DNA from 3 places in the Exiguobacterium sp. s91 genome. Region 2 is predicted to be linked to each of the others. Evidence: riboswitches for the same ligand, from Rfam matches in the RefSeq annotation. Region 2 holds a riboswitch; each other region holds the start of a gene.
The links. A riboswitch is a leader RNA that binds a small molecule or an ion and turns the genes downstream of it on or off. The one in region 2 is predicted to bind thiamine pyrophosphate.

Region 1 (5,854 bases), on a different contig from region 2:
CAATACTATCTTGAATAACAGAAAGGATTCATCCTGCATATCAAACAACTAGAACGATGAATCATAGAGGTGAAATCATGAAAAAATTCGATCTATCCGTTTTATCGATTGCTCCGTTAAGACAAGGAGAAACAATGAAAAAAGGAATAGATACTGTAGTTGCACTGGCTAAAGCTGTTGATACGATGGGATACAAACGTATTTGGATTGCAGAACATCACAATCATGATGCCTATGCCAGTGCTGCAACTGTATCGATCGTACAGCATTTGTTAGCGAATACAAAACGTATTCGTGTAGGTTCCGGTGGCGTCATGTTACCGAACCATTCTCCTTTAGTCGTCGCAGAGCAATTCGGAACACTGGAAACACTATTTCCTGAACGTGTCGATTTAGCATTGGGACGTGCTCCAGGAACTGATCAACAAACGGCAGATGTGATTCGACGTTCTAATCATAAAGGAGTCTTTTTCTTTGAGAAAGAAGTTCAAGAGATTTTACGGTATGTAGGAACAGAAGAGGAACAAGGCGATGTCCGGGCATACCCTGGGCTTGGTACACATGTGCCAGTCTTCATTCTAGGATCGTCTACTGGATCCGCTGAAATTGCAGCCCGACTAGGATTGCCTTATGCTTTCGGTGCGCAATTTTCTCCAGAAACGATGGAAGAAGCGCTTAACATCTATCGTCAAAGTTTCAGACCTTCGAAACATCTAAAAGAGCCTTATGTATTGGCTGCCATCAATATCATTGCTGCTGATTCAATGGAAGAAGCCTCTTTGATTGCCTCCAGCCACTTGCAGGTGTATATCGATATTTATACCAATAATCTCAGCCAACTCATCCCACCAAAGAAGGATTTCCTTGAATCCTTATCTCAGTATGAGCTAGAAATCCTGCATTATAAGTTAGGGTATACGATCATGGGAGATGCAGAGACGGTTCGTCGAGAAGTTATCGAGTTTCAAGAGAAGTATGAGGTAGACGAAATCATTGCCTTATCAAACATCTATGACAGTAAAAAAGAAATACAATCATACAACATCTTTAAACAAGTAAGCGATTCCTTAAACAACGAAATAAAATAATACTGAAAAGAAGTCAGCGAAAACTAAGTTGAGCAGAGATTGTCCATTCGTAAACGTTGTAAAAAACTGATGGTTCTTTTAACAAATCTAAAGAACAAAAATAGTTGGAATAAAGGAGAAGACTGTATCGATTATTTATGATATTTCTGAATAAAATCCTTTATCATTCCTTTTATGTTGGAGGAGTAAACGACTAGAGAAACTTTCGAAATCATCAAAAAAACAATATAATAACTGACGCTTTTTTTTGCCCGCAATGGATCCAACCATTGCGGGCTTCTTTTCTTCCTTGGATTTGTATACACCCATCCTCTATTCCCTTGGGTTTTACTAAGAGAAAAACGAATTCGTTTTTCGTCCATAATATCGAAAGAAGATTTTTCTGATTTATCTTCTGATGAAAAATAAATATTGATACTCTCATAAATTTAGCTACTAATAAATCTGAGGTCTTTTTGACTATATCTTGCTTAAGCTTGGTTGAAGTTGATAAAAAATACATACATGGGATAAACATCCTAAAATTCAATATAGAGCAAGAAAAAATGTGATATTTGAACTTGGATTTTTTTATGGAAAATTAGGTCGGTCAAATGTATGTTGCTTATTAAAACAGTCCGTTGAAAAATCAAGTGATCTTGATGGAATTGCATATATTCCTTTTACAGAGTCTATTGATGAAATAGAGTATGACACCCTTAAAGAACTAAGAGAATCTAATCTAAAAGTAAAAATTTGAACTGAATGTATGGCACAACATTTTTTAATCATTGCGTAAAAGAGTAGGAGCTTGACCTCTTATTTTAGAGATCACACTCCTGTTCTTATAATCTATACTTGCAAACATCATTTATCTTCAATAAGGTTTATCGTCTTATATTTATCGACCGTTTAATATGAACTGAAGAAAATTCATAGAATAAAAGAAGAAATGAGGCTTGATACTCCGTACTTTATCACAAGATGCTAGTTAGTATGGGTTACTCTACTTTCGTTACACCTAGATGTTCTCGAAGTGTATTTCCTGTATAGGTGTCTTTAAACAATCCTCTTTTTTGTAATTCAGGAATGATCATGTCTACAAAATCTTCTAAACTTGACGGTAGTGACGGCGGCATCAAGTTGAAGCCATCTGCTACTCCCTCGTTAAACCAAAATTCCAACTGATCCACAATTTCTTCCGGAGTACCAATCAATGTCAGGTGTCCTCCTCCTGCTGCTAAATAGCCTAATAGTTCTTTGAGCGTCGGATCTGTATCTTCGATAATCTCTAGAATCGTTCGGTAGCGTCCGATGGGTCCGGAAAATTCCTCGATCGATGGTAAGGTCGGAATCTTTGCTTCGAGATCCCATGTGGAGCAATCTTGCTGCAAAAAGAAACTCAATTGTTTCAACGCATTTTCAACCGGTAATTTTTCATCTAGTTCGGCTTTTTTGGCTAGTGCCTCTTCTCTTGTTTTACCAACATACGTTACTAAGCCTGGGTATATCTTAATCTTTCGATCTGGTGATTCAGTTTGTGTAATTTTCTTATGGAGTTTTTCACGAAAAGCATGGGCTTGTCTAAAATTCCATGACACAGAATATACGGCATCCGCATGTTTGGCTGCAAGGGCAACCCCTTCTTCAGAAGCCCCCGCTTGCATCGCTACTGGCTTTCCTTGGGGACTACGCGGCGTAGACAAAGGACCTTTTACGCTGAAATAGGCTTCAGAATGATCGATAACTTGTATACATTCAGGATCAATCAATTGGTTATCTGATCGATTCGCAAGAAAAGCCGCTTGATCCCAAGATAAAAATAGCTTCTCCATCAATGCTGCGAATTCGTTCGCCTTATTATACCGTTCCTCCCTCGGTGGAAGTGCATCCATCCCGTGGTTTAACGCTTCCCAATCCGTCATCGAGGTCACTAAGTTCCAGCCTACCCTCCCCTTCGTCACGTGATCTAGGCTTAGAAGTTGCCTTGCTGCTGTATACGGATTGGAGAACGTGCTCGATATCGTAGAAACTAATCCGATATGATCCGTCACTTGAGAAATAGCCGTTAGATTAATTAAAGGATCCAACCAAAAGGCAGGTAAATCAGTTGAATTATTAGCCGGAAAGGATTGATTGTCCGCAAAAAATACTGCATCCAAACGTCCAGCTTCCGCTATTTGAGCCAAACGCTGATAATAGCGACTCTCTCCGATCTCTTTAATCGCAGAATCAGGCATTAACCATGCGGCTTGATGATGACCACATCCATATAACAAAACGCCGATATTTAACTGATTTCTGTTCGTCATCTTCTGTTCACGAATCCCTTCTCTTACAAGCTGAGAATTTTTTAAAACGCCCGCTTTAATTCATCGTTAACCCACCATCGACTGTTACGTTTTGACCGGTAATCCCAGATGCTGCTTCTGATGCCAAAAAGGCAACCAGTTGAGCCACTTCTTCTGGGCTCGTCACTTTTTTCAACGGGGTCGATTGGGCAATGAAATCGAATACTTCAGCGGTTGTCACAGCACTCGCATCTGTGACTTTCAATAACCCACCGGAGACGACATTCACGTTTATGCCATATTGACCTAACTCTGCGGCTAGGTTTCGAGTAAAGCCAATCAGACTTGCTTTTGCTGTTGTGTATTCATGATAAGGAACGACTGGGTTTTGATAGAGGTTTGTTCCAATGCTGATGATACTACCGCTATGTCGTTCTATAAATTGTGGCAAAACACTTTGAATGATGTGAAACGCTGCTTTAAGTGTTCCATCCAGTTGATTTTGATAATCTTCCCACTCTAAATCGATAAACGATTTTTGCGCAACCGGATCAAATTTGAAGTCTACTAACGCATTATTCACGACAACATCGATTTGACCATAATGTGCTGTTGCGGATTGCATCATGCTCTCGACATCTTCCCGCTTCGTGACATCTGCATACAAGGCAATTGCATTCTCTACTCCCAGTTCGCTCACAAGTTGTTCTGCCGCATCCTTGCTTTTAAAGTAATTGATCACCACTTTAAATCCGTTGTGCACTAACACCCTTGCAATCGTCGCCCCAAGTCCTCGACTACTTCCTGTCACTAATACAGTTCTGCTCATTCTTATCCACTCCCTCATCCATTTTTGCAACTTAAATAGCGAAGTAATAAACAAAAAACGCAACTCTCCAAAAGGAAAGTTGCGCACGTCTAAATAATCACATAGCAAAGAACGATATCATCGTCTCCGCTTGTTCATCAGAGTTTACACTTCCCTACGCTAGTACGACCTAGTTCAGGTTCAAAGGGTTTGAGTAGCTACTCATCTCAGTTTAATAACACCCCTAGTGATTCTATTTAAGTTATCTTCACTGTAGTGGTCTTGAAAACCCCTGTCAATGATTCTGACAGATAAATTCATTTCTAGTATTCTAAAAAGCGAGTAAACGAGGTGAATCATGAGTCCATCACGATTACTCCGATACAGTGACATCCTGTACCAAACGATTCTTTTTAGCATTTTTATCTTTGATGATTCCTTGATACGAAATCGATTCATTTTTCGTATCGACTACCGTGACTTGGAAATCCGAATCATTGATATTAGCGATATGGTATAGCTTTCCCTGCGCAATCATCGTATAGGAGCCATTGAAGCGGTAAGCATGCTGCCCTTCCACTTTATGTTGCTTGACTTGATTCGTCTTAAAGTCATAGGTACTCCATTTGATGCTTTTACTTTTTTCTGAATCAAACGTACCGTAAGCGATCAGTGATTGGCTATTTTCATCAGCATTAAAGTTCCCTTCCGCTGCATACGCATCAAGTGCTTTGATTCGTTTGATACCTTTGCCGTTATCTAGATAATAAGCGCTATCTTTTTCTACCCCTTCCGCATCATATGCGATTTCACGATAGACAATTCCATAGTCGTTCACTGCCACATAATGACGCTCTTGATTAGTCTTGAGTTGCTTGGATTGAAGCGTCTCCACTTTTCCTTTTGCAAGGTTGAGTAATAACACCGTCGATTTTTCCTTTGCTCCATGATCATCCCGTTGGACGTATACGTTCATGCCGTCTTGATGGAAGACACGGATGTCAGCCATTTCACGATCCGGTACCGTTAAACGATGAGAAATCGTCTTTTTAAATTGTTTCTGTGTACTTTTGTCATAAGAATGATATTTCAACTGAGATGCCTTTACTTCAATTCCGTATGTCCGCGAGCCCATTTCACTAGTAAATACGTCTTCCTTAGAAAGAAAGCGATAGAAATCAGCAGGGAAGTCTGCAGCGTAGCTATTGAACAACCCTGTGAAATAGTTCTGCGACTCACTATGAGTTTGACCGTCCAATTGGATATTGTATTGAGTAGGCTTGATGTCTCCATTTTCAATCTCGATGTTTACTTTTTTAAGAGCTTCTGCATTTTCTTTTCGTATACTCTCGACTTCATAATCCGATCCTTTAATGCTTGCAGCGTAACCAAAATAACTGAGTAAGGTGACGCCAGCAATGCTTCCTACGATGATCATTTCCTTATATCGTCTCATGACTTCCTCCTTCTAATGATTAAATAGATACTTTATGGTTCAGTAGTCGAACACATTTCCAACTTATATATGCAAAATAGATGAGAATAAAGGAAAGATAGACGAATACCTGTTGATTCGGAATGAGAATGCTAGTCAAATCAAATAAGTAACGTAATGTAATGAATGGTACGATTAAGAGCGCTACATCCTTTGCGATCGTCAGCAAAGCTTTCCCTTTTTGATAGGACCG
Region 2 (5,854 bases):
ATCCGCTCCCCTTGATGACAGGATTGAGTTTAGCGAACGGTGACGCGTTTGTCTGCATTGCGCTTCACCTCCTGGAATTGGTACGAAAGTGGACGTTGTAGCTGACAGCGTTCGAGTAACGGAACGTCAGCGAATAACTCGCTCGGACGCCCGTCAAAAGCAATCCGCCCTTGCTCCATGACGAGGACACGATCCGCGTATCGGGCGACGAGTTCCATATCGTGTGTTGCCATGACGAGCGTCGTTCCGTTCTGTTGTTCCGTCAACAACTGTTCCATGAGCCGCCGTGTCGTCAATCCGTCCTGTCCGAACGTCGGTTCATCGAGCAACAACACATCCTTCGACTGCCCGAGCATCGTCGCGACGCTGAGCCGTCGTTGTTGCCCCGTACTAAGCGCAAGCGGTGACTGCTGTTTGACAGATGCGAGTTCCAGTCGTTCGAGCAACGCTGTGCGCTCATCACTCGTAGCTGCCCGGTGACTCCAGTCGATTTCCGCTTCGACTGTCAGTTTGAGAAACTGCAGATCCGGTTGTTGAAAGACATAGCCAACGTGCTCATAAAAGCGTCGCCGGGAGTAACGCTGAGCCGGACGTTCTTGGAACCGATATGTTCCTTGATGCGAGAGCAACCGACCGAGTGTTGCAAGCAACGTACTTTTCCCGGATCCGTTTGCCCCGAGCAGCATCACCCATTCTCCCGTCTTCAGGGAAAATGTCGCATCGGTCAGCGAGTAAGGGGCTTTCGTCGATAATGCAGCGACGTGTAACAAGGCAGTGCCTGCTGTAGCGACTGGAGGAAGCACGTGAAGTCGCGCTGCTTGTGGTCCATCTATGGGTAACGTCTCTAACGTGTACGGATACAAAGAGGGAACAGCGATCCCTTTCGATTGAAGCTCTGTATACGCCTGCGGGAACAAATCCTGCGGATGCGCCGTCGCAGTCACCGATCCGTCTTCAAGTAAGATGATCTGATCGACATACGGCAAACAGACATCGAGTTGGTGTTCAATCAAGACGATTTTTAAATCATGTTCTTTCTGAATCCGAAAGATCAACGCCATCAGCTCGTGTTGCCCAATCGGGTCAATCTGAGCCGTTGGTTCATCGAGTAATAGAATCGTCGGCTCGAGCGCTAGGACCGCGGCGAGTGCGAGGCGCTGTTTCATCCCCCCGGATAGACTCGCGATCGGTGTCGAGAAGGGGAGAGGGAGACCAACAAGTGTGAGTAAGTGTTCAATTCGTCCCTCCATCTCCGCACGCGGAATCGACCGGTTTTCTAAGCTAAAAGCGATTTCGCGTCCGATCGTTTCCATGCAGAACTGTTCTTCTGGATTTTGGAATAAGACTCCGACCGAACCGGACCGGGTAACGGTTCCAGTCTGTTCGACTTCGATCGTCTCCGGTGTCAGTCCGGCTAAGGCATGAAGTAGTGTCGTCTTGCCACTCCCGCTTCGTCCGAGCAGAAGGGTCGTTCCTTGCTCGATTGATAGCGATACATGATCGAGCACCGATTTCATCTGACCGGGATAGCGGATGCTGAGGTCGTCGACAGTAATCATGCGACTTCCCGTTTCGCACGTCCGGCCGCAAACCCGTTCAAGACACCGGTCGCAACAAGGCGACGGACGAGAATCGCTGCAAGCAAGCCGCCCAGTAATGCGCCACTAATCAATTGTAAGCCAGTTGTCGCAAGCAACGTCGTCGTCGTGTAGTAACCGAATCCGTTCGCGATCAGACTATAGACAATGCTACCAATTGCGGCTCCAACACCCGATAACATCAATGTCCAGGTGTCATAACGGCGATAACGCGTCATCGCGAAGACGAGTTCCGCACCAAGTCCTTGGCAGACCCCGATCAGTAGAGCCGATAAGCCAAAGTGACTACCCGTGAACAGCTCGACGGCTGCCGCGACGATTTCCGCGATGAGGGCAGCACCTGGTTTTTGAATGATTGCTGCGACGAGCGGGCTCGCGATGATCCAGATCCCAAACATCCAGTTGGCACCGACAGGTCCGAAGATCGCAGACATCGGTAACCAGAGTGTTGACCAACCAAGATAGATGACCCCGCAAGCGACGGCGAGCATCATCATGACCATGATTTCTTTCATTTTCCAGTTTTGCATTAGGTACGTCCTCCTTAGAATGGGGGAGACGCCAAAAAAGACCGCCCTCCGTAAAAAAGAGAGCGGTCCTCAGAAAAACTGCGCGCAGCAGGAGTCATTGGATGTGATCGCTCCACTTTCCTACGCTAGTATGAACTAGATCAGGTTCGAAGGGTCCGAAGTGAATCGTCTCAGCCAAATGGGCTCCCCTAGTGGATATGGTAATAGATGATACGCTGTTCACTTTAGGCAATCTTCTGTCTATTGTCAAGACACAAAAAAACGATACGCCACGAAGGGCGTATCGTTAAACGACTTATTTGTTGTCTTCGTTCTCTTCTTTTGCTTCTTCTGAAGACTCTTCCGTAGCTTCCGCTTCGTTGTCTTCACCAGCTTCCGCTTGTGCCTCAGCTTCTGCTTCTTCGATTTCCTCAAGCTCTTGTTCAAGCGTTGATTCGACGACAGCTGCGACTTGAATGTCGCCTTCTGTGACGATACGGAAATCTTTTTGTTCTGGAAGATCAGCAACAGAAATCGAATCGCCGATTTCGAGGTTCGTGACGTCGACTTCGACGTTCTCTGGTAATTTATCTGGTGTAGCTGCGACTGTTACTTTAAAGAGTGTCTGTGACAGGAATCCGCCGACTTTAGCGCCAGCTGCTTCGCCGACGAGTACAACGTCTGCTTCGACTTCTGTCTCTTCATCCATTTTAACAGCGATGAATTCAACGTGATCGACAGTTGGTGTGAAGACATCCATATCACGACGGTTGATCAAGACGTTAATATTTTTACCGTCGAGTTTCAGTGAAATCAAGACGTTCTCACCGTTTTCTCGAACGATTTTAAGTAATTCTTTTTCTTCAAATGCGATTGGTGTACTTTCCACTTTGTAACCATACACGACACCAAGAGCTTTTCCTTCATGACGTAATTGTTTACGGAGTGAGCGTGGACGTACCTCGCGTTTTTCGGCTGTTAATTTAACTGACATGTTCATTTCCCCCTTGAATTTGGTATAGCCCTCAAAAGGTAATGAATGTAGGAGCAGGACAAGTCCTGAACAATATGAAACATGCTAAGACAATCGGTTTCAGACTCGCTTTGAATCTGACGCTTTCGTGACTTTGCATTTCTCTCCCAGGTCATTACGCTGATATTGAGAAACATGTGTGAGTAAGTCACCGTTTGATGCGGTGCTAGTGAGTTTATACCCCTATGTTTTAAATCCTTAAACCTCTAATTTTTATTTTTTAAAGTCGAAAGACCTCCAAACCGCTTGAAATCAAGGGTTGAGAGGTCTTTCGTTTTTTTCATTTTTTATGGTGATGCGTTGGTTTTCACGGACCAACACGCGGATGAGACGTTCGATGTGCCGCATCGTCGTCTGTCCCATCGTTGAAATTTGGAGCCATTGATTACGGACGAGATAGTCGCTTTCATATTGAACATGATAGCCCTGAATCCGAAGAGCGTCTCCTAAAGCGGTTGCCGACGGATGAACGATCGTCAGAATTCCCGGCGCTTGCGCTTCTTGAGTCGCAAGAAGGTTGAAACCAGTAGCGCGAACGGCTTGTTCGAGATAGGTCATCTTGATGGCTGCTTGATCGAGATCAATGGCATCGAGCGCTGCCTGACAAGCCAGCAACAAGTTCGATGAGCCGGAAAAGGCGACGCCTTCCGCATAGAGTCCGAGATCCAGATAACGTGGAATTCGTGGAGAAGGTAGGATGCTGTCTGTATGACCGATGAACGCAAGACCCGGTAAACCACCAATTGCTTTTCCGGAGACGGTCGTGACGAATCTGCAGCCAGCGTATGAGAAACGTCCGGTCCCGACGGCGCTGATCGCATCGACGATGAGTGCGGTTCGTTGATCTAATAGCGCTTTTACCGCATCGAGATCGTAGAGAACGCCCGTAGACGTCTCACAATGCGTCAACCAAATCCAGTCGTACTCCGTTTGATGCAGTTGACTTGCGAGTTGTTCCAAGTCGATCGGGTGACCGGACGGAAGCAGGTGGATATCAAATGACTTTCCTGCTCGTGCCGCGTGATCGATCAAGCGTTGACCGAACTCGCCACCGTTTAGAATCAATCCATGTCCACTCAGTTGTTGTGCGACAATATCATTGGCGAGGGTGCCACTGCCAACAGCCATCGAGACATATGGCAAATCCAGCAACTGACACATCCGACCACGTAAATCTTGATCGAGCTGACGCATCGAGGCCGTCCGATGCGGACGCGGTGCTTGTTGTGCCGCTTGGCGGACTGTTGGTGCAACCTCGACTGGACCGGCTAGAAAATGCAGAGGACGTAAAACGTCCGCGATGACGGATCGTTCATATGTTGCGCGCGACAACAACATCGGTACGAACTGGGCATCGCCACTACCGAGCGTTGCTGCGATTGGTGTGAAGCCGAACCGCGCATATAGTTTAGCTTCCCGTGTCGTACCACTGATATAGACATGATCAATCGTTTCCCGCTCCAAGTAGACCATCAAAAAACGCATCAATTGCATGAACGTACGACTATTGCGGTATTCGGGACGAACGCTGAGTAAGCGGATTTCCGCTGGGTCCGTCAGTGTCTCATCTAGCGTCACGCCTTTTTCCTCAAGCGAAAAAGGACGATGCTTCCGAATGGCAATCATCGCGACGAGTCGATCGTCTTCCTTGCCGATCAGATAGGTATTTTGATCATGAAACCGGTCAATCCGTTTCCGTTCGGTGTTCGGTTGATGTTGCGGAATCTCTTCCGTGAAGGTGAGGTAGTTCAGTTCATGGATTGCTTCCGCGTCCGAAGCGGTGGCAATGGAAAAGTCGATCATGAGACGTCCTCCTTATGTAATGACTGGCTTGTGAAGTGCATCATGAGCCCACAGGACAAGTAGACTTACAGCAACGGTACACAAGATATTGATGGGCCCCGCGTCAAAGTAGACAGGGAGTAACGGGAGCAGAACAACCGGAATCAGCCCCGCTTTGACGCTATCTTTCGTTACGAGATAAGACAGACCGAGTATGCCTAGTCCGGCAAGATATGCCCACGGCGTGATGGCGAAGACGATTCCGGAAAATACGGCATACCCTTTACCGCCGCGTCGCGGATGAAACAACGGAAACAAGTGACCGATAAGTACGGCAAGAGCGACGGGATAAAATGCGTCTGTTAGCTGTAGTGCAAGAACCGTCTTCGCGGCATCAAACAGGTACACGAATAAAAAAGCCGGGAGCCCACCGGCGCGATGGGCGTTGCGGGCACCGATATTTCCGGAACCGATCTGAGCCAAATCGGTACGGCTGATGTACTTCCAGAGCGTACCGCCAAGAATACTACCGATAAGGTAACCAAGCAGGAGATCAAGGATCACCGATGTTCCTCCTTTGTTTCTACGAGATGGACGAGTTCCTTGACGGTCAAGGCATCACTGTCTGGAGCCGTCAGGACGGCATCGACCATCTGGGCTTTTCGATCTTGTAATTCCGTCATCTTTTCTTCGATCGTTCCGCGTGTCAGCAGTTTGATGACCGTCACGTCGGACTGTTGTCCAAGCCGGTGAGCGCGATCGGCTGCCTGTTGTTCGACGGCCGGATTCCACCAGCTGTCAAAGAGGATGACGGTATCAGCAGACGCGAGATTCAGTCCCGTTCCACCGGCTTTCAGGGAAATCAAGAAGAGATCGACTTCACCGTCATTGAACCGGTCGCATAACGCCACCCGGTCTTCGAGTGGTGTCTC
Region 3 (5,854 bases), 650 kb from region 2:
GTGAGTGTGCCTGCCTCTGGTGATAATTCGTCAAGCAGCAGTGAGAGCAACGTCGATTTCCCACTCCCATTCGTTCCGACGATCGCGATCCGATCCTGTGCCATGATCTCGAACGAGACGTCATCAAAAATGTGGCGAATTCCGTAAGCAAACGAGAGTTCTTCAGCGCGAAAGACGACTTGGCTCGTGTGATCAGTGGAAGAGAAGGAGACATCAGCGGTTTTGGCTTCGAGTTGTGGTCGTTTAATCCGTTCGATCCGCTCGAGTGCTCGTTCCATTGATTTTGCTTTACGGAATAATTTCTCACTCGGTGGAGACGCTTCGTTTGCCCATTGCCGGAGTCGACGAATCGCTTCCTTCATTTTCTTTATTTTTTTCTGTTGCTCTTGGTAGGCGTGGAACTGTTCCATCAAGCGACGTTCTCGTTCGACGACGAACGCGCTGTAATTCCCTATATAGGTTGTCAGTTCACCGTCCTCGAGTTCAACGATCGAGGTGACGACGGCGTCTAAGAAGACCCGGTCGTGAGAGACGAGCAGGATGGTTCCTGTGTAGTCCCGTAAGAACTGCTCTAGCCATTCCACGGCAGCTAAATCAAGATGGTTCGTCGGTTCGTCAAGAATGAGCAGATTTGGCTCCATGAGTAACATGCGACCGAGACAAATCTTCGTCTGTTCACCACCGCTCAACTGGTGGAAAGGACGAGTGAGTAACGGACGAAGGTGTAACCCGTTCACCATGCGCTCGATTTTCGAGTCGAGTAGATAGCCATCCTTTTGTTCGAACGCATTCGTCGCTTCCGCATATCGTGCGAGTAACGCATCCAGATTCTCTGGTGCTGTCGCCATCATTTGCTCCAACTGTTGCATCCGAGAACGGATCGCGAGGATGTCTTCAAACGCTGTCCAAAGGACGTCGAGTCCGGTCATCGTCTCACTATATACAGGAAGTTGTTCCAGATAGCCGATCGTCAAACCGCTCTTTTGATAGATGACACCACCGTCCGGTTGCTCAAGGCGAGCGAGCAAGCGGAGTAATGTCGTCTTGCCACTCCCGTTTCGTCCAATTAGACCGACACGGTCGTGTTCGTTTAAGAAGAGGGAAACATCCGTTAAGATCGTTTCGCCTCCGAATTGTTTGGTTAGGTGTTGAATGTCGCAAATCATCATAATCAATTGATCCTTTCGCGCGCATCAAAAAAAGGAGAGCGCAAATAGCACTCTCCATCACGTGTGAAAGATGCGCTTTGCTGTATTTTTCAATCATGAAGTTCTAAAAAAGGGCAGACGGGTGCCTTAGAACGCCATTCCATGAAAAATCGCGCGCAACAGATACAATTGTTCCATCAACCAGTGTTTGCACGCGGCAAAGTCCATCTTTTCACACCACCTTTCGTTTCAGATATCTCTAGTTTACTATTTTTTTGTCAGTTACGGAAGTCTGAATTATTTGAACACGCCAGCGATTGAACTGAAGAAGTCACTGAGTCCATCGAATAATTTAGCGAAGAAACCTTTCGTTTCTTCTGATGTTGCGAACGCGTGGATGTCTTGCCCCGCATTTTTCAAACCACTCTCGATTTGTCCCCAGTTGATGTTCGCTTGCTCCATTTGATTGAATAGATTCGTCAACCGGTCCATTTGTGCGTCAGACAACTGGATATTGTTGTTTTGAATGACTTGGACGATCAGGTTTTCGATCTCGACTTTGGTTTCCGGTTTTTGATTGGCGATCTCAGCCTTGATCTCATTCATTAAGTCAGCGACTTTATCCGTGCCGACCGTTTTTCCGACGTCTGATGTGACCGATAATTCTTGCTGTGCTAAATCCTTGCGTTCGTCACTTAACTTAATTCCAGTCTCAGCGGAAGTTTGATCGTACGCTTTCATGATTCCTGTCAGTGCCGATGTCCCGGTCACCTTGTAGGGAGAAGTGATCGTGATATCGGCATCTTTGACACCCGCTGTGACGAGAGCGTTGAGATACATATCCTTTGTCACCCATGTGATGTTCTCCGTCGAGACGGAAAGTCCATCACCTTTTTCCGTCAGTTCGATCTTAGCCGACGAATACATGTTGCCACCTTTTTGCGACTGTGGAATGTTTTTCCCGAGATATTTTTCTTCGTCAGCAGAAGTGGCGATGATCGGTGTGATGCCTTCCGGTGCATTGAGACGGGAAAGCACCCATGCTTTATCCTTTGCGCCGAGCGACTCCCCGAGTGTGACGATCGTCTTATCGACGACTTGTTCGGCAGATGCGGCTGTCGGGAGTAATAGAGCAGAAGCGATAACGGCTGACGCCATGATTTTTGTTGGTGTATGCATAATGAAATCCTCCAATTGTAAGTAACAGAATGAATTATAGTATCAGGTACTAAAGTTAGTGTACGAGAACGAAAGAAGTTCGGAATCGGTCTGTAGATGGAGACGGCATCCGTCTTCTGACACTCCATAGTATAGCGAAAAGAGGACAACTTGACTTCCATTTTCAGCATGCTATAGTGGATGGGAATCGAATAATGACCACTAGGGGAGTCGGTAGACCGACTGAGACGAACGAAGACGTTCGGACCCTTTGAACCTGATTAAGTTCGTACTTACGGAGGGAAGTGGCGTCAAGTCTTGTTCTTCTTGCGCCATGCCCGTGTGTTTCGGGGTGGTGTTTTTTCGTTTCATACTAAACGAGGAGGATGAGATCATGACATTCACACAAGAAATCAAACAAGCGGCACAAGCGTATTGGGATAGTAGTTTTACGCACCCATTTGTACAAGGAATCGGGGAGGGGACGTTACCGCTCTCGAAATTTCGGCATTACGTCATGCAGGATGCCTATTACTTAAAACACTTTGCGAAGATTCAAGCGAAGGCAGCGTCAAAAGCAGACGACTTCGCGACGATCGCGACACTTGCCGAGCATGCTACTTCGACTTACGAGGCAGAGTTGAGCTTACATCAATCATTTTTTGAGCCGCTCGGTATTACGGAAGCAGATCTTGAAGCATTTGAACCGGCACCGACAGCATATGCGTATGTCTCCCACATGCATCATGCGAGTGAAGGAACGCTCGGTGAGACGATTGCTGCCATCTTGCCATGTTACTGGTTGTATTATGAAGTCGGACAGCAATTACTGACGTGTACTCCGGAAGAAAAAATCTATCAGCAATGGATCGACACGTACAGCTCGGAATGGTTTGAAAAGGTCGTCTTTGAACAGATTGCACGGCTTGATGCGCTGGCGGAACAAGCGAGCCCGATGGAACGCGAGCGGATGAAACGTCATTTCGTGACAAGTTGTTACTATGAGTTACTCTTCTGGCACATGGGGTGGACGGAAGAGACGTTTGCGTCAGTTTACGAAACGATTCCAGCACGAGCGGTATCTTCTTGAATCAATAAATGGTAGAATTAGGAATACCATTTAGTGAAAGTAGGGATTGGAATGGAAATCATCGTGATCGCACTTGTGATTCTCGCGGCATATGTCGTGCAACAGGTGCTCGGAAAAGTAAAAGTGAGATTTGTTGGGTACATCATTCCCATCTTGATGGCGGTGTACGGAACATATGCTACGATTCAGAATTTTCAGGTGTTGCTTCAGTTCGGTTTTACAACGGGGAGAACTATCGCGACTGTCCTGGTCGTCGTCCTCTACGCTTCGTTGACTTATTCACTTCATCGTGTCTACGAGCGTGCGAAAGCAGAAGCCGAATCTGCATATCCATCATTAAAAGACCGAGGCATCCTTTAAGGAGCTTCGGTCTTTTGTGTATCATGTCCTCATTTTTTCCAGTTTTTAAAGCCGTCACCGAATTTAAGATGCAGTTGATCGGTAAAGACACCGTTCTGAAAGACCGGCACATCAACCGGTAAAGTGCCTTGCGGTTTGAACGTTCCGAAGATCGCTCGGATACCTGCAGGCAGGTTCGGTCCCGCTGATTTTAGATTGCCTGCTTCGGAGTCTGGACCGTTCGGGTCACCTTTGAAGCCATAGACGAGGACGTGTGCCGGTGCGTCCGGTTGTACGGCGACATCGTATGGGTTACGGAGACTGAGCAGGACGGATGGTGTATCCGTTTGTTTCGCATAGCGGAAGATCGAAGCCGGAATCGCTTGTTCTGGTGCAGTAGGTAGTAGTTTAGCACTCGTGTTGACGTTGGAACCGACGATGATGTAATCTGCTGCATCGAGTTGCGCCCGTAATGTCGGGTTTTGGTCGAGCGGTAGCGTAGTAGCCGAGTAATTCGCTGTCGTCACGTGCCAGTTCCGATTCTTCGGTAGGGAAGCGATCGTTTTTTTCATGCTGTCCGTTTGATCCGCCGCAGGAGCGATCACAAGAACGTTGGCATTCTTTTTCGGTTTGAATGGTAACGTCCGCTGATCATTTTTCACGAGTGTGACCGCGGCTTCCGTCATCGCACGTTCTTTTGCTTTATGCTCGGGACTACCGACGATTTGGTTCGATTGCGCGATTTTTTCAGCTAGGGATGTCGTGTCAGTCGTACCGTTCCAAATTCCGCGTTCTGCTTTCAGTGTCAGAATCCGCTCAACCGATTGATCGATCCGTTCCTCTGAGAGGCGACCATCTTTGACTGCTGCGATCACATCCTTGAAAATCCGGTCGAGTTTTGTGACATCCTGCTCGGAACGAAGGATCGTCGGCATGAGCGCGATATCGACACCGGCGTCAAACGTCTTTAAAACGGCTTCTGATTCCGTGAAGTTGTCGGCAATCGCCTGCATGTTCAACGCGTCTGTGATGACGATGCCATCGTAGCCAAGTTTTTCGCGCAGTACGCCCGTGATGACATCATCCGATAACGTCGCAGGTAAAGGGAAGGTACCGCTTTTCGATGAGACGACTTCGGGTTCGATTTGCGGCATTCCGATATGTCCCGTCATGACCATATCGATGTCTTCAGCAATAGCTCGCTTGAACGGGGCGAGCTCGACTTGTTCCAGTTCCTGCAAGGACCGGTCGACGACCGGCAAGCCATAGTGGGAATCGGTCGCTGTATCGCCGTGACCCGGGAAGTGCTTGGCAGTCGCTGCGACGCCTTCATCCTGAATTCCCTTCATCAAAGCGGAACCGAGTGTGCCGACGAGCTCCGGATCACTCGAGAACGAGCGGACACCGATGACGGGATTTCCAGGGTTGCTGTTGACATCAAGATCCGGACCGAAGTTGACATTGATGCCGAGTGCACGCAGTTCCGAACCGATGATGTGACCGGCATCATTCGCGTATGCACTACTACGGGTCGCACCTAACGCCATATTGCCGGGTAAGTTCGTTCCTGTTCCGAGCCGAGTGACGATGCCGCCTTCTTGGTCGATCGTGACGAACAGCGGAATATCGTTGCTGTCGTCTTGTTTGACGACTTCTTGCAGATCATGAACGAGTTTCGTCGTCTGTTCGGTTTCGCTGACGTTCTCAGCAAACAAGATGACGCCACCTAAATCATAACGGTCGATGATGTTCGCGACTTCTGGGGCAAGCGACGTATGGTTGCTACCATCCCACTGCCGGAAGTCCGGCATGATCATTTGCCCGATTTTTTGTTCGAGTGTCATCGTGTCGATTTTTTGACTGATCCGATCGGCTGAAGACCCTGCCTCTGCCATGACAGGCAAACTACTTGAGACAAGTACTGCTGCGAGTCCTGCTGTTAACGTGAACTGTCCGATTTTTTTCATGATGTACGTCCTCCTTTAGTCAAACCGTGACTGGAATTCTTTTCAATACGGACAGTATAGCAAGGGGGTTATTTTAAAACAATATTTTATTTGTAAACGATTTCAAATTGAAATAAAATTCAATAAAAAAGTGATTCCCCTGAAGAGGAATC

Region 1: it holds a riboswitch for thiamine pyrophosphate, as region 2 does, so the genes downstream of both, KNQ06_RS16120 (3-oxoacyl-ACP reductase) here and KNQ06_RS06530 (ECF transporter S component) in region 2, are expected to answer to the same signal.
Region 3: it holds a riboswitch for thiamine pyrophosphate, as region 2 does, so the genes downstream of both, tenA (thiaminase II) here and KNQ06_RS06530 (ECF transporter S component) in region 2, are expected to answer to the same signal.

What each region holds. Positions count from the first base shown of each region.
Region 1 covers NZ_JACSMZ010000005.1:112,462-118,315, forward strand. Annotated here, with positions in the region: gene KNQ06_RS16105 (LLM class flavin-dependent oxidoreductase) at 78-1,088, shown strand; gene KNQ06_RS16110 (TIR domain-containing protein) at 1,636-1,827, shown strand; gene KNQ06_RS16115 (LLM class flavin-dependent oxidoreductase) at 2,069-3,379, opposite strand; gene KNQ06_RS16120 (3-oxoacyl-ACP reductase) at 3,435-4,187, opposite strand; TPP riboswitch at 4,322-4,422, opposite strand; gene KNQ06_RS16125 (hypothetical protein) at 4,540-5,622, opposite strand; gene KNQ06_RS16130 (hypothetical protein) at 5,642-5,854, opposite strand, start outside.
Region 2 covers NZ_JACSMZ010000001.1:1,276,281-1,282,134, forward strand. Annotated here, with positions in the region: gene KNQ06_RS06520 (energy-coupling factor transporter transmembrane component T family protein) at 1-58, opposite strand, end outside; gene KNQ06_RS06525 (ABC transporter ATP-binding protein) at 30-1,559, opposite strand; gene KNQ06_RS06530 (ECF transporter S component) at 1,556-2,128, opposite strand; TPP riboswitch at 2,229-2,328, opposite strand; gene KNQ06_RS06535 (50S ribosomal protein L25/general stress protein Ctc) at 2,424-3,101, opposite strand; gene KNQ06_RS06540 (GNAT family N-acetyltransferase) at 3,393-4,943, opposite strand; gene KNQ06_RS06545 (glycerol-3-phosphate acyltransferase) at 4,956-5,486, opposite strand; gene KNQ06_RS06550 (DEAD/DEAH box helicase) at 5,483-5,854, opposite strand, start outside.
Region 3 covers NZ_JACSMZ010000001.1:1,923,326-1,929,179, reverse strand. Annotated here, with positions in the region: gene abc-f (ribosomal protection-like ABC-F family protein) at 1-1,169, opposite strand, end outside; gene KNQ06_RS10050 (DUF1002 domain-containing protein) at 1,446-2,327, opposite strand; TPP riboswitch at 2,521-2,627, shown strand; gene tenA (thiaminase II) at 2,701-3,396, shown strand; gene KNQ06_RS10040 (hypothetical protein) at 3,448-3,756, shown strand; gene KNQ06_RS10035 (glycoside hydrolase family 3 protein) at 3,786-5,702, opposite strand.